Regions from separate parts of the Pseudomonas sp. 37 R 15 genome, predicted to be linked through region 1. Evidence: riboswitches for the same ligand, from Rfam matches in the RefSeq annotation. Region 1 holds a riboswitch; each other region holds the start of a gene.

Region 1 (4,143 bases):
TATCCGGAGAAGTCCAACGTATCGTTGCCACCCCCATCCCAGACGCAAAAGACAGCACGGTTGCGCGATGAACTCAAGGACAGGTCGTCTCGCTGGGTATTGGAGTTGAACCCGTAGGTGGTATCGGTGTTACGGGTCTGGTGATTGGCACCATAGACCCGCTGAGACCAGGCAATGTCAGCCATCAACGGCGACGAGGCATGTTGGCCCTTGAAGTCCTGACCGGTATTGCCCGGCGCAAAATAACTCATGACGGAGTGGCCCCGACTGTCTTGTGCGTAGGCGGCGTGGTCTGCATAGTTGGAAGGCCCCCACGACGCATCATAATTGCCCGTATGCGCGGCGCCCAATGTGTGTCCGATCTCGTGAGTGAGCGTTTGGCGCGCGAAGCTGTTGACTGCCGGCGCGCGGTTATCCGAATAGTCGGGGTTAACCCGTACCCGTCCTTGATAACTCGAGAACAAGCCGTCCGCCACCGGTGGCTGCTGGTTGTCACTGTTGACGAACCGCAGCCGCGCTTCAGCGTCAACAGCATCTTCTTCAAACTTGATATTCGCCACATCCGCCCAGGATTGCATTGAACGTCTGGCCTGTGCTTTTTGTGTTTCGTTAAACTTGCTTTCCTGTGATGCAACTTCATTAAACGTATAACCGACCCGCACGACGCCATCGCGATTGCTGTCTGTCAACCGACGCCCCCTCCTGTCAATGTTGCGCGCCATCGCCTCCGTAGACCACGAGGGTTTACCGGAGCCTGCGCGATAGTAGGGATCGTCGACACGCAAGGATGTGTCCCAAAGCGCGGGGGCGTTGGCGCCTGGACGCTGTTGGTCGTCGGGTGCGCAGCCGTGTTGCAGCTGATGACTATATTCGGACACATTACCCGGATTAAAAACACGTCGAGATACATACGTCATAAATAAGCCTCCTACCCCGAATGACACTTCAACTTCCAGGGGCCACCTTCCAACACGCGACAATAAAAATAAAGCATGAGCACGCCCTTAACCAATTAAGGATATTGCCTATTGGTTGCCCAGCAGCACTGAGCGCTGCGCCAACCTGTGCCTCAATTGACGCCCAGGTCTGGCCCGTGTTTTCCTATGCATCTTGTTTCGGGTGCCCTTCACAGGGTGAAACGGGAAACCGGTGACCCATGCCTTGATTGATCAGAGGCATGAACAGTCCGGTGCTGCCCCCGCAACGGTAAGCGAGCGAAGCGTCAAATCCACTGTGCCTGTGCATGGGAAGGAGACGCTTGTCAGGCCGACTCTTTCCAGAGCCGTCCCCTCGCAAGCCCGGAGACCGGCCCGAAAAATTCAGATAACAAACCCGCGGTGGGCGGGCGCTGTTCAGAACCCTGCGTGCCCGGCTCGCGGGGTTCTCATGCGCTCGTTTCACTCAAGACACCTGAAGGGACGCGCCATGTCGATCACCAGCAGTACCTCGCACACCGCCAGCAGCACCTCTACCCTGAGCCAACGCCTGAGCGCCGCCATCGGCGCGTCGATCCTCGGCGCGTGCCTGGTGTACTTCGCCGGTTTCTCGCATATCGAGGCGGTGCACAACGCCGCCCATGATACCCGGCACAGCGCCGCGTTCCCGTGCCACTGAGGCCTGCCGAGATGATCAAGCGTATCGCGCAAACTGCGGGCTTCACCGGCCTTCTGGCTGCCCTGTTGCTGACGCTGCTGCAAAGCTTGTGGGTCGCTCCACTGATTTTGCAGGCGGAAACCTTCGAAAAGGCCCCATCGGCCACCGAAGTCACCCATGAGCACACCGCAGGCGCGCCTGCACACACCCATGACGCCCAGGCCTGGGAGCCGCAGGACGGCTGGCAACGCGTGCTGTCCACCACCGGCGGCAACCTGGTGGTAGCGGTCGGGTTTGCGCTGATGCTGGCCGGGCTCTACACGTTGCGTGCCCCCACTCGCACCGCCCAAGGTTTGCTGTGGGGGCTGGCCGGTTACGCGACCTTTGTGCTCGCCCCCACCTTGGGCCTGCCACCGGAGTTGCCGGGTACCGCCGCCGCAGACCTGGCACAGCGCCAGATCTGGTGGGTCGGCACCGCCGCCTCGACGGCTGCAGCAATTGCGTTGCTGGTGTTCGGGCGCAACGGGTGGCTGAAAGTTCTGGGTGTGGCAATTCTTGTGGTGCCCCACGTGATCGGCGCACCGCAACCCGAGGTGCATTCGATGCTGGCACCGCAAGCCCTGGAAGCGCAGTTCAAGATCGCTTCGCAGTTGACCAACGTTGCGTTCTGGCTGGCCCTGGGCTTGATCAGCGCCTGGCTGTTCCGCCGGCACCGCGACGGTTCATACCCGGCATGACCCTGGTCGTCGGCCTGGGCTGTCAGCGAGGCTGTAGTGCCCAGGCCCTGCTGGCGCTGGTTGACAGTGCCCTCGCCGAGGCCGGAATCGACCGTCAGCACCTGAGCGCATTGGCAAGCATTGAGCGCAAGCAGGATGAGCCAGGGCTTTTGGCACTGTCTCGGATACTGAACGTGCCACTGCTGTGTTTCAGTGCCGCGCACCTGAGCGCTTATGAGGAACGTCTGAGCCACAAATCCGCCGTCGCTTTTGCCCATACCCAGTGTCATGGGGTTGCCGAAAGCGCCGCGCTGGCCCTGGCCGAGCAGCTCGCCAGCGCCCCTGTCCGGCTGCTGATCACTTGCCGCAAAAGCGCGCAGGCCACCTTTGCATTGGCCGGCGTCGACGCTAACCCGGATAATCACCCCACCCGATCTTGAGCATTGTTCATGCTCGTGCGCACTCCAACAGGAATCTTGCATGACCGTTTACTTCATCGGCGCAGGTCCCGGCGACCCGGAACTGATCACCGTCAAAGGCCAGCGGCTGATCCGCAGTTGCCCGGTGATCATCTACGCCGGCTCGCTGGTGCCCGCAGCGGTACTGGAAGGCCATCAGGCGCAGCAGGTGGTCAACAGCGCGGAACTGCACCTGGAACAGATCATCGACTTGATCAAAACGGCCCACGCCAACGGCCACGATGTGGCGCGTGTGCATTCCGGCGACCCAAGCCTGTATGGAGCGATTGGCGAACAGATCCGTCACTTGCGTGAGTTGGGCATTGCGTTCCAGATCATACCCGGCGTCACGGCGGTGGCAGCCTGCGCGGCGTTGCTGGAAACCGAGCTGACCCTGCCGGATATCGCCCAGAGCGTAATCCTGACCCGCTATGCCGATAAAACCAGCATGCCCGCCGGTGAAGACTTCGACAGCCTGGCCCGCCACGGCACGACCATGGCGATTCACCTGGGGGTCAATCACCTGGAGAAGATCGTCGCCGAGCTGCTGCCGCACTATGGCGCCGATTGCCCGATCGCCGTGGTGCACCGCGCGACGTGGCCGGATCAGGACTGGGTGGTGGGTTCGCTGAGTGATATTGCCCGGAAGGTCGAGGCCAAAGGCTTTCGACGTACGGCGCTGATTGTGGTGGGGCGGGTGCTGGCCAGTGACACGTTCAGTGAGTCTTCACTGTATCGGGCGGGACATGTGCATCTATACCGACCTTGAGTTTCTACGTCACACCGCTATCGGGGGCAAGCCCCCTCCCACACTTGATCCTTATTGTTAGATAGGTATCACAACCGACTGAATTTCAAGCAGAAAAAACGGCGCTCACGGGGCGCCGTTTTTCGTCGCAGTGAACACCTTACTCAGTAGTAGGCGTTTTCTTTCTGCGTGTGGTCGGTCACGTCACGTACGCCCTTGAGCTCGGGAATGCGTTCGAGCAAGGTCCGCTCGATACCTTCGCGCAACGTCACGTCCGCCTGGCCGCAGCCTTGGCAACCACCACCGAATTTCAATACGGCAATACCGTCATCCACGACGTCGATCAGGCTCACCTGGCCGCCGTGGCTGGCCAGCCCCGGGTTGATCTCGGTTTGCAGGTAGTAGTTGATGCGCTCGTTGACCGGGCTGTCGGCGTTGACATTCGGCACCTTGGCGTTCGGCGCCTTGATGGTCAACTGGCCGCCCATGCGGTCGGTGGCGTAATCGACCACGGCGTCATCGAGGAAGGCTTCGCTGAAGGCATCAATGTACGCGGTGAAGCTTTTCAGCCCCAGGGCGGTGTCTTCAGGTTTCTCTTCCCCCGGCTTGCAGTAGGCAATGCACGTCT
Region 2 (4,143 bases), on a different contig from region 1:
GATCGGCTTCGTCTATCGCGATGCGGCCGGTATTTCCCTGCCGCGTACCACCCGCGAACTGATCGTGATGCGCGCCCAGGACGTCAGCGAGCAAAACCTGCAAACCGGTGACCTGCTGTTCTTTGCCACCGGTGGTGGCTCGCGGGTGAGCCACGCCGGAATCTATGTGGGCGAGGGCCGTTTTGTGCACGCGCCGCAGACCGGCGGTACGGTGAAGCTCGATACCTTGTCCAAGGCGTATTGGCAGAATGCCTACCTGAGCGCCAAGCGCGTGCTGCCGGCAAACCTGGCACGCAATCCCTGAGTCAGACACAGACCTGATTTAAATGTGGGAGGGGGCTTGCCCCCGATGAGGGAGGGTCAGTTGATAAAATTTCAGTTGACCCACCGCCATCGGGGGCAAGCCCCCTCCCACATTGGTTTTGTATCTGTCTCGGAAATATTTATTTGGCAGCAGACACCCGCCACACCTTATTGCCCACATCATCAGCCACCAGCAATGCACCTTGCTGATCGATCACCACGCCCACCGGCCGGCCCAGGGCGTTCTCGTCCTTATCCAGGAACCCGGTCAGCACATCCACCGGCTTGCCTTTCGGTTGCCCACCCTCGAACGGCACGAAGATCACCTTGTAGCCGCTGTGCGGCTTGCGATTCCACGAGCCATGCTGGCCGATGAACGCGCCGTTGCTGAACTGGGCAGGGAGTTTGTTGCCGGTGGCGAAGGTCAGCCCCAGCGACGCGGTATGCGGGCCTACCGCATAGTCCGGCGCGATGGCTTTGGCCACCAACTGCGGGTTCTGCGGCGTGACGCGCACATCCACATGCTGCCCGTAATAGCTGAAAGGCCAGCCGTAGAAGGCGCCGTCCTTGACCGAAGTGATGTAGTCCGGCACCAAATCACTGCCGATCTCATCGCGCTCGTTCACCGCCGTCCATAGTTTGCCGCTCTGGGGTTCCCAGGCCATGCCGTTGGGATTGCGCAGGCCGGAGGCGAAAATACGATGCTGGCCCGTGGCGCGGTCGACCTCCCAGATCGCCGCCCGGCCTTCTTCGGCTTCCAGGCCGTTCTCGCCGACGTTGCTGTTGGAGCCGACGCTGACATACAGCTTGCTGCCATCCTGGCTGGCCACCACGTTTTTGGTCCAGTGATGGTTGAGGCTGCCGCCCGGTAGATCGACGACCTTGGTGCCGGCCGCCTTGATCGCGGTTTCGCCAGGCTGATAGGGGAAGCGCAGCAACTTGTCCGAGTCGGCCACGTACAGGTCGTTGCCGACCAGGGCCATGCCGAACGGCGAGTTGAGGTTTTCCAGGAACACCGTGCGCGTTTCGGCGACGCCGTCATGGTCGGCGTCGCGCAGCAGGGTGATGCGGTTCGGGCTCGGCACACCAGCGCCGGCGCGGCCCATGACTTTTTCCATGACCCAGCCGCGAATGCCTTTGGTGTCATCCGGCTTGGGCGGTGCGTTGGTCTCGGCCACCAGTATGTCGCCGTTGGGCAGCACATAGAGCCAGCGCGGATGCTCCAGGCCCTCGGCGAATGCGGCCACTTGCGTGCCGGCAGCGGCGGTTGGCCTGGCGCCGTCGGGCCAGCCGACAGCTGGTGCGATGTTCACGGTAGGGATCAGCGTCTTGTTTGGTTCCGGCAGCTTGGGCGAGGGCCCGGTGCCATCCGTCACCTGCAGGGTAGAGCTTTCTCCGCAGGCGGCGAGGGTGCCGGCCAGCATGATCAGTAAGGCAAGTCTGGTTTTATGCATGGTGTTCTCCTGAATACCTGTAAGGGTAGAGAAGCACATCACCTTGATGGTTCAAGTACAGGACCAGCTTTAATTGACGCTCCACCCCCAACCCACTAACCTTCGCGGCTTGTTTCAGGTGCTCCGTGGCGTACGCGTCGACAGAGTGAAACAGGGAAGCCGGTGAGTGAGCGCACTTGTACACAGTGCTGCCGCAATTCCGGCGCTGCCCCCGCAACGGTAAATGAGTCAAGACGGCGCTGTTGGCCACTGTATCGCAGGCGATATGGGAAGGCGCGCCGTCGGCCTGCACGGTCTTTTACACAGACCGAGTGCCACTCATGAGCCCGGAGACCGGCCTGAAACATTCAACAGCATCACGGTGGGCGATGCTTGGCTGTCTGTTTTGTTTTTTTCCTGCCCGCCGTTTTTTGTCCAGCCCCAACGGAGAGCTGCCATGACCGATACCCCCGACCGCGACGAACGCCACCTGGCGCGCATGCTGCGCAAAAAAGCCGTGATCGATGAACGCATCGCCAATTCGCCCAATGAGTGCGGTTTGCTGCTGGTGCTGACCGGCAACGGCAAGGGCAAGAGCAGCTCGGCCTTCGGCATGCTGGCCCGGGCCATGGGCCATGGCATGCAGTGCGGCGTGGTGCAGTTTATCAAGGGGCGCAACAGTACCGGCGAAGAGATGTTCTTCCGCCGTTTCCCCGAGCAAGTGCGCTTCCATGTGATGGGCGAGGGCTTTACCTGGGAAACCCAGGATCGCCAGCGCGATATCGCCGCCGCCGAAGCGGCCTGGGCGGTATCCAGGGCGATGCTGAATGACCCCTCCATCGGCCTGGTGGTGCTGGACGAGTTGAACATCGCCCTCAAGCACGGCTACCTTGACCTGGACCAGGTGCTCGGCGACCTGCAAGCCCGCCCGCCGATGCAGCACGTGGTGGTCACCGGCCGGGGTGCCAAGCCGGAACTGATCGAAATGGCCGATACCGTCACCGACATGGGCATGCTCAAGCACGCGTTCCAGGCCGGTATCAAGGCTCAGAAAGGCGTCGAACTTTGAATCAGCCCCGTCATTGCCCGGCCGTATTGATCGCCGCACCGGCGTCCGGCCAGGGCAAAACCACGGTCACCGCCGCGTTGGCGCGTTTGCACCGCAACCTGGGGCGCAAGGTTCGCGTATTCAAATGCGGGCCGGACTTCCTTGACCCGATGATTCACGAACGCGCCAGTGGCGCGCCGGTGTATCAATTGGACATGTGGATGGTCGGCGAGCAGGAAAGTCGTCGCTTGTTGTGGGAAGCGGCGGGTGAGGCCGACCTGATCCTGATCGAAGGCGTGATGGGCCTGTTCGACGGCACCCCTTCCAGCGCCGACCTGGCGCGGCATTTCGGGGTGCCGGTGCTGGGCGTGATCGACGGCACGGCCATGGCGCAGACCTTCGGCGCGCTCGCGTTAGGCCTGGCACGCTACCAGCCGGACCTGCCCTTCGCCGGGGTGCTCGCCAACCGCGTCGGCACACTGCGCCATGCGCAGTTGCTGGAGGGCAGCCTGACCGAAGGCTTGCGTTGGTACGGCGCGCTGTCGCGCGAAACCGGCATCGAATTGCCCAGCCGTCACCTGGGCCTGGTGCAAGCCAGCGAACTGAATGACCTCGACGCGCGCCTGGACGCCGCCGCCCAAGCGCTGGGCAGCAGTTGCGAAGTGGCCGTGCCGCCGCCGGTAATGTTTGCCGCGCCCGAAGTCATCGAGGCCGAGCCCTTGCTCGCCGGGGTACGCATTGCGGTAGCCCGCGACGAAGCCTTCGCCTTTACCTACGGCGCCAGCCTCGACCTGCTGCGGGCCATGGGCGCGCAGCTCACGTTTTTCTCGCCCCTTCACGATCATGCGTTGCCTGACGCCGACAGCCTGTACCTGCCAGGTGGCTACCCGGAACTGCATCACCTGGCGCTGTCGCAAAATACTGCAATGCTTGAGGCGATCCGCGCCCATCATGCCGCCGGCAAGCCATTGCTCGCCGAGTGTGGCGGCATGCTGTATTTGCTCGACTCGCTGACCGATGTCGACGGCAACCGCGCCGAACTGCTCGGTCTGCTGCAGGGCGATGCAGTGATGCAAAAGAAATTGGCCGCCCTGGCGCTGCAAATCGTGGAGCTGCCCGAGGGCACGTTGCGCGGGCATACCTATCATCACTCCTTGACCAGCACAGCGTTGGAGCCGATCGCCCGCGGGCTTAGCCCCAATGGTGGGCGCGGGGCCGAGGCGGTCTATCGGCAGGGGCGGATGACAGCCTCCTATGTGCACTTTTACTTTCCGTCGAACCCGGCGGCGGTGGCCGCATTGTTTGCGCCAGGTCCCGACACCGCTATCGGGGGCAAGTCGAATCGTCGCACCGCCCCTC
Region 3 (4,143 bases), on a different contig from region 1:
AGGGCGATCAAGGTGGTGACCGGCAAAGCCTGCACACCTTTGAGGATCGTCAGTTGATGCTGGATATCCAGGTGATTGGTCGGTTCATCCAGCAACAGGATCCGGGGCCGTTGCGCCAGCGCGCGGGCGATGTGCACGCGCTGGCGTTCGCCACCCGAGAGGCTGCGCCAGGCGCGGTGGCTCAGGTGGGTGGCGTCCACATCGTGCAGGGCTTGGCGCACGATGCTGTCGTCTTCATGGGACCACGGGCTCAGGGCCGACAGCCACGGCGTGCGGCCCAGGGCCACGGCGTCGAACACGCGGATGGCGTCGTCGGTGTCGGCCTGTTGTTCCACCACGGCCAATTGCTGCGCGATGGCGCGGCGGGACAATTCACCCAGGCGCTTGCCGCCCAGGCGCACTTCACCGCTGGCCGGGGCGCGCAGGCCGGCGAGCAACTTGAGCAGGGTGGATTTGCCCGAACCGTTCGGCCCGACGATGCCGAGGGTTTCCCCCAACTGCACGTCAAGATGAATATCGCGCAGCAACTCGGCGTCACGCACCTTGAAGCCCAGGGCGGTGCAGCTCAGTATCGTCATCGCGCGTTCCTCCGGCCGATCAGGATCAGCGCAAACACCGGCGCGCCGACCAGCGCGGTGACCACGCCCACCGGAATCACCTGGCCCTTGATCAAGGTACGCGACAGCACATCCGCCGCGATCAGGAACAAGGCGCCGCCCAGGGCGCTGGCCGGCAGCAGTCGCGAGTGCCCGGTGCCGAGCATCAAGCGCACGGCATGGGGGATCACCAGCCCGACAAACCCGATGGAACCGACAATCGACACCATCACCGCCGTGACCACTGCCGCGCAGCCCACCAGCACAACCTGCACGCGACGCACCGGGATGCCCAGCGAGGCCGCCGAATCGGTGCCGAAGGTAAACGCATCCAATGCACGTCGGTGCCACAGGCACACCACCAGCCCTGCGACCGCCACCGGCACCGCCAGCCACACCGATGGCCAGCGCACGCCGCTGAGGTTGCCCAGCAGCCAGAACATGATGCCGCGGGCCTGTTCGGAGCTGGCGGATTTGGTAATCAGGAACGCGGTGAGCGCATTGAACAACTGCGAACCGGCGATGCCGGCGAGGATGATCTGGCCGGTGCCGCTGGCGGAACCGCTGGCCCGCGCCAGCAGGATCACCAGTGCAAACGCGGCCATGGCGCCGACAAAGGCGCCCGCCGACAACGAAATCAAACCGCCGCCCACCCCGAGCAAGGCAATCAGCACCGCACCGGTCGAGGCGCCGGCGCTGATGCCCAGCAAATACGGGTCGGCCAACGGGTTGCGCAGCAACGATTGCAGGATCACCCCACAAGTCGCCAGGCCCGCACCACAGGCACCGGCGACCAGGGCGCGGGTCAGGCGGTAGTTCCATACCACGCCTTCATCGATGGGATCGAGCACATAGCCAGCCGCCCACAGTTTGTTGGCGAGCACCTGGAGCACCACCTGCGGCGAGATAGCGGTTTCGCCGATGGCCACACCGGCAAGCAGGGCGATCAGCAGCAGCGTGAGGGCGAGCAGGGTCCGTATCATTGCGGCAGGTTGTAGCCGTCGATGGCGGCGGCCAGCTGTTCCAGGCCGTCGAAGGTGCGCAGGCTGGCCTGCAGCGCGAGGGCGTCGAGGATGATGATGCGGTTGTGTTTCACCGCGTCCATGTTGCGCGTCACCGGGTCGCTACGCAGGAAGGCCAGCTTCTTTTCATGGTCGTCGGCGGGGTAGCGGCGGCGGTCCATGCGCGCGATCACCAGGAAGGTAGGGTTGGCCTTGGCGATGGTTTCCCAGCCGACGGCGGGCCATTCTTCATCCGATTGCACCACGTTGCGCAGGCCGAGGGTTTGCAGCATGAATTGCGGAACCCCTTTGTGGCCGGCCACGTAAGGGTCGCTGGCCATTTCGGCGCTGGAGAACCACACCAGCGCGCTGGCCTGTTTCAAACCTTTGCTCTGCGCGGTGGCAATCGACTTGGCCAGGCGCGCCTTGAGTTCATCGGTCAGTTGCTGGCCGCGCGCTTGCACGTCGAAGATCTCGGCCAGTTGGCTGAGGCTCTTGTAGATCGTCTCGATGCGAAACGGCTCCAGCCGCGTGCCGTCGGCGCCGACCAGATTGTCCTTGCCTTCGCAGTCGGAGGGCAGCAGGTAGGTGGGAATATTCAGTTCGTGAAACTGTTCGCGGGTACCCACCACGCCTTGAGGGCCGACCACCCATTCCAGCTCGGCGGCCACCAGTTGCGGGCGCTTGGCGATGACCGCCTCGAAGCTCGGCTCGTTATTGGCCAGGCGCTCGATGCTGTCGTTCTGCGCCTTGTACTGCCCCAGCACATCGTTGAACCACAGCGAAGTACCGACCACTTTATTGCCCACTCCCAGCGCATACAGCATCTCGGTGGCGGCCTGGCCGATCGTCACGCTGCGCGCGGGGGCTTGCTGGAAGGTGAGGCTGTTGCCGCAGTTCTCGACCGTCAGCGGGTAGTGAGTAGGCGCGGCGTGGGCCAGGGCACACAAGCCCAGGCCAGTGATCAGGGCCGAAACGCGTAGCAGCATGGGGCAATCTCCGGTGAACCGTACGTGAAGCAGGGGCGGTACGGCTCGGAAACACACCTTCGAACGCTGCAGGTCTGGCAGGGCGCGGATGTCCTTCCCGGACACCCCGCCGGTTAGTGAGTCACTTGGCCGGCAGGTCTCCTGACTGATGCGTCGTCGCCACGCTCCGGCCTTCCCGGACAACGTCCAGTGGCAGTGGGGAGCAGGCTCAGCACCTACAGTTGCGGGGGCAGTTTCGATTGACGTCGCGGGCGGCGTTTCGAATTCCCTGTTAGTCCCGTGTGGGAACCGGCGGCGCTATGGTAGTCGATCACGGCCTGTAGGAGCGAGCTTGCTCGCGAAGGTCGTCAACGATAACGCGAGCGGCCTGATGCGCCGCGGTGCTCTAAGGTGCTTCGCGTGCAAGCTCGCTCCTACAATGGGCCGTGGTCAGAGTCGGATATCCTGCGGCCCCCGGATCAGCGCTTCGATCCGCGTCCCCGTGGCGCGCTCTTCGTTGCTGAAACCGTCGTAGTCGGCCAGGTTGCCGAAGCGGATACCGGTCAATTGTTCGATCTGCAGCACGCTGCGCCGGTAGGTTTTGAGCGGGCCGAATACCAGGTCCAGTTGGTCCAGCTCGCGGCGCTGGTCGATCATGTACGCGCTGGCCGAGGGTTTGCCGTCGTCGCTGAGGTAGGCCACGACTTTCCAGAACGCCTGGGGGATTTTCACGCCACGGTACAGGCGGTCGTCGTCGCCAAACACCGGGCCGCTGAATACGCTGGCGCGGGCTTTCCAGCGCTGGGTGTTGTCGAGGATGTAGTCTTCCAGTTCCAGCCAGGTCTTCTGGTTGAAGCCGCTCATCTGCGGCGAGCAGTTGGTGAAGTGGAAGGTGTCGAGGTTGGCGGTGTTCGCCTCGTTTCCCCAGTTGGGGTCCTGGCGCCGCACCAGATGACCACGGTCCAGGCCATTGCCGGCGTAGAGGTCCTCGCCCACCTGGGCGTCGAGGGGCAGGCGGCCGTCGTAGGCCCAGGTGTCGTTGCTGCGCACGATATCCACGTGCTTGTCGCCATCGATGTTGACGCCGACATACAGTGCCAGGCGTCGGGAGCGCGACATACTGATGGAAAAGTGCGTGTAGTCCAGGCGCCCGGGCTGGGCATCGCCTGCCAGGGTCGAGTCAAGGGTGGGCCAGGGCACACCGAAGCTGCCGAGAAAATCCTCGGCGTAGCCGCGCCGGTCCTGCAGGTCCTTGGCTGCGGTAACCCGCGGCGTCGCAGCCCTGGCCTCCAGCAAGGATGGGCTGGGCGTGATCAGTGGGCGAAGGTCGGCAAGCCTTGGGCGATAGGACAGGTCGATTTTGACGTGACGTGCGGGCATGGGGTATTCCTGATGGGCCTTGGATAAACACGACTGCAACATGATTTCATGACAATTTGGCCCAGGCGGCAGACCCGCGTCTATCCTGAAGTCGTTGACCGGCCGTTCACCACACGCCAAAAAGGAGCCAGCTTATGTGTGTTCGCCAACCGCGAAATCCGATTTTCTGCCTGATCCCGCCGTACATGCTCGACCAGA

The links. A riboswitch is a leader RNA that binds a small molecule or an ion and turns the genes downstream of it on or off. The one in region 1 is predicted to bind cobalamin.
Region 2: another riboswitch for cobalamin. It lies ahead of cobO (cob(I)yrinic acid a,c-diamide adenosyltransferase); the one in region 1 lies ahead of BFQ04_RS03745 (CbtB domain-containing protein).
Region 3: another riboswitch for cobalamin. It lies ahead of BFQ04_RS23780 (ABC transporter substrate-binding protein); the one in region 1 lies ahead of BFQ04_RS03745 (CbtB domain-containing protein).

Annotation. Positions count from the first base shown of each region.
Region 1 is NZ_CVTV01000015.1:20,954-25,096, reverse strand. It holds gene BFQ04_RS03750 (M10 family metallopeptidase C-terminal domain-containing protein) at 1-917, opposite strand, end outside; cobalamin riboswitch at 1,101-1,329, shown strand; gene BFQ04_RS03745 (CbtB domain-containing protein) at 1,426-1,614, shown strand; gene BFQ04_RS03740 (CbtA family protein) at 1,626-2,330, shown strand; gene BFQ04_RS03735 (cobalamin biosynthesis protein) at 2,327-2,749, shown strand; gene cobM (precorrin-4 C(11)-methyltransferase) at 2,790-3,536, shown strand; gene nfuA (Fe-S biogenesis protein NfuA) at 3,680-4,143, opposite strand, start outside.
Region 2 is NZ_CVTV01000018.1:76,190-80,332, reverse strand. It holds gene BFQ04_RS04255 (C40 family peptidase) at 1-304, shown strand, start outside; gene BFQ04_RS04250 (PQQ-dependent sugar dehydrogenase) at 444-1,757, opposite strand; cobalamin riboswitch at 1,857-2,114, shown strand; gene cobO (cob(I)yrinic acid a,c-diamide adenosyltransferase) at 2,194-2,805, shown strand; gene BFQ04_RS04240 (cobyrinate a,c-diamide synthase) at 2,802-4,143, shown strand, end outside.
Region 3 is NZ_CVTV01000059.1:29,244-33,386, forward strand. It holds gene BFQ04_RS23770 (ABC transporter ATP-binding protein) at 1-578, opposite strand, end outside; gene BFQ04_RS23775 (FecCD family ABC transporter permease) at 575-1,579, opposite strand; gene BFQ04_RS23780 (ABC transporter substrate-binding protein) at 1,576-2,586, opposite strand; cobalamin riboswitch at 2,700-2,894, opposite strand; gene BFQ04_RS23785 (DNA/RNA non-specific endonuclease) at 3,016-3,945, opposite strand; gene BFQ04_RS23790 (M4 family metallopeptidase) at 4,080-4,143, shown strand, end outside.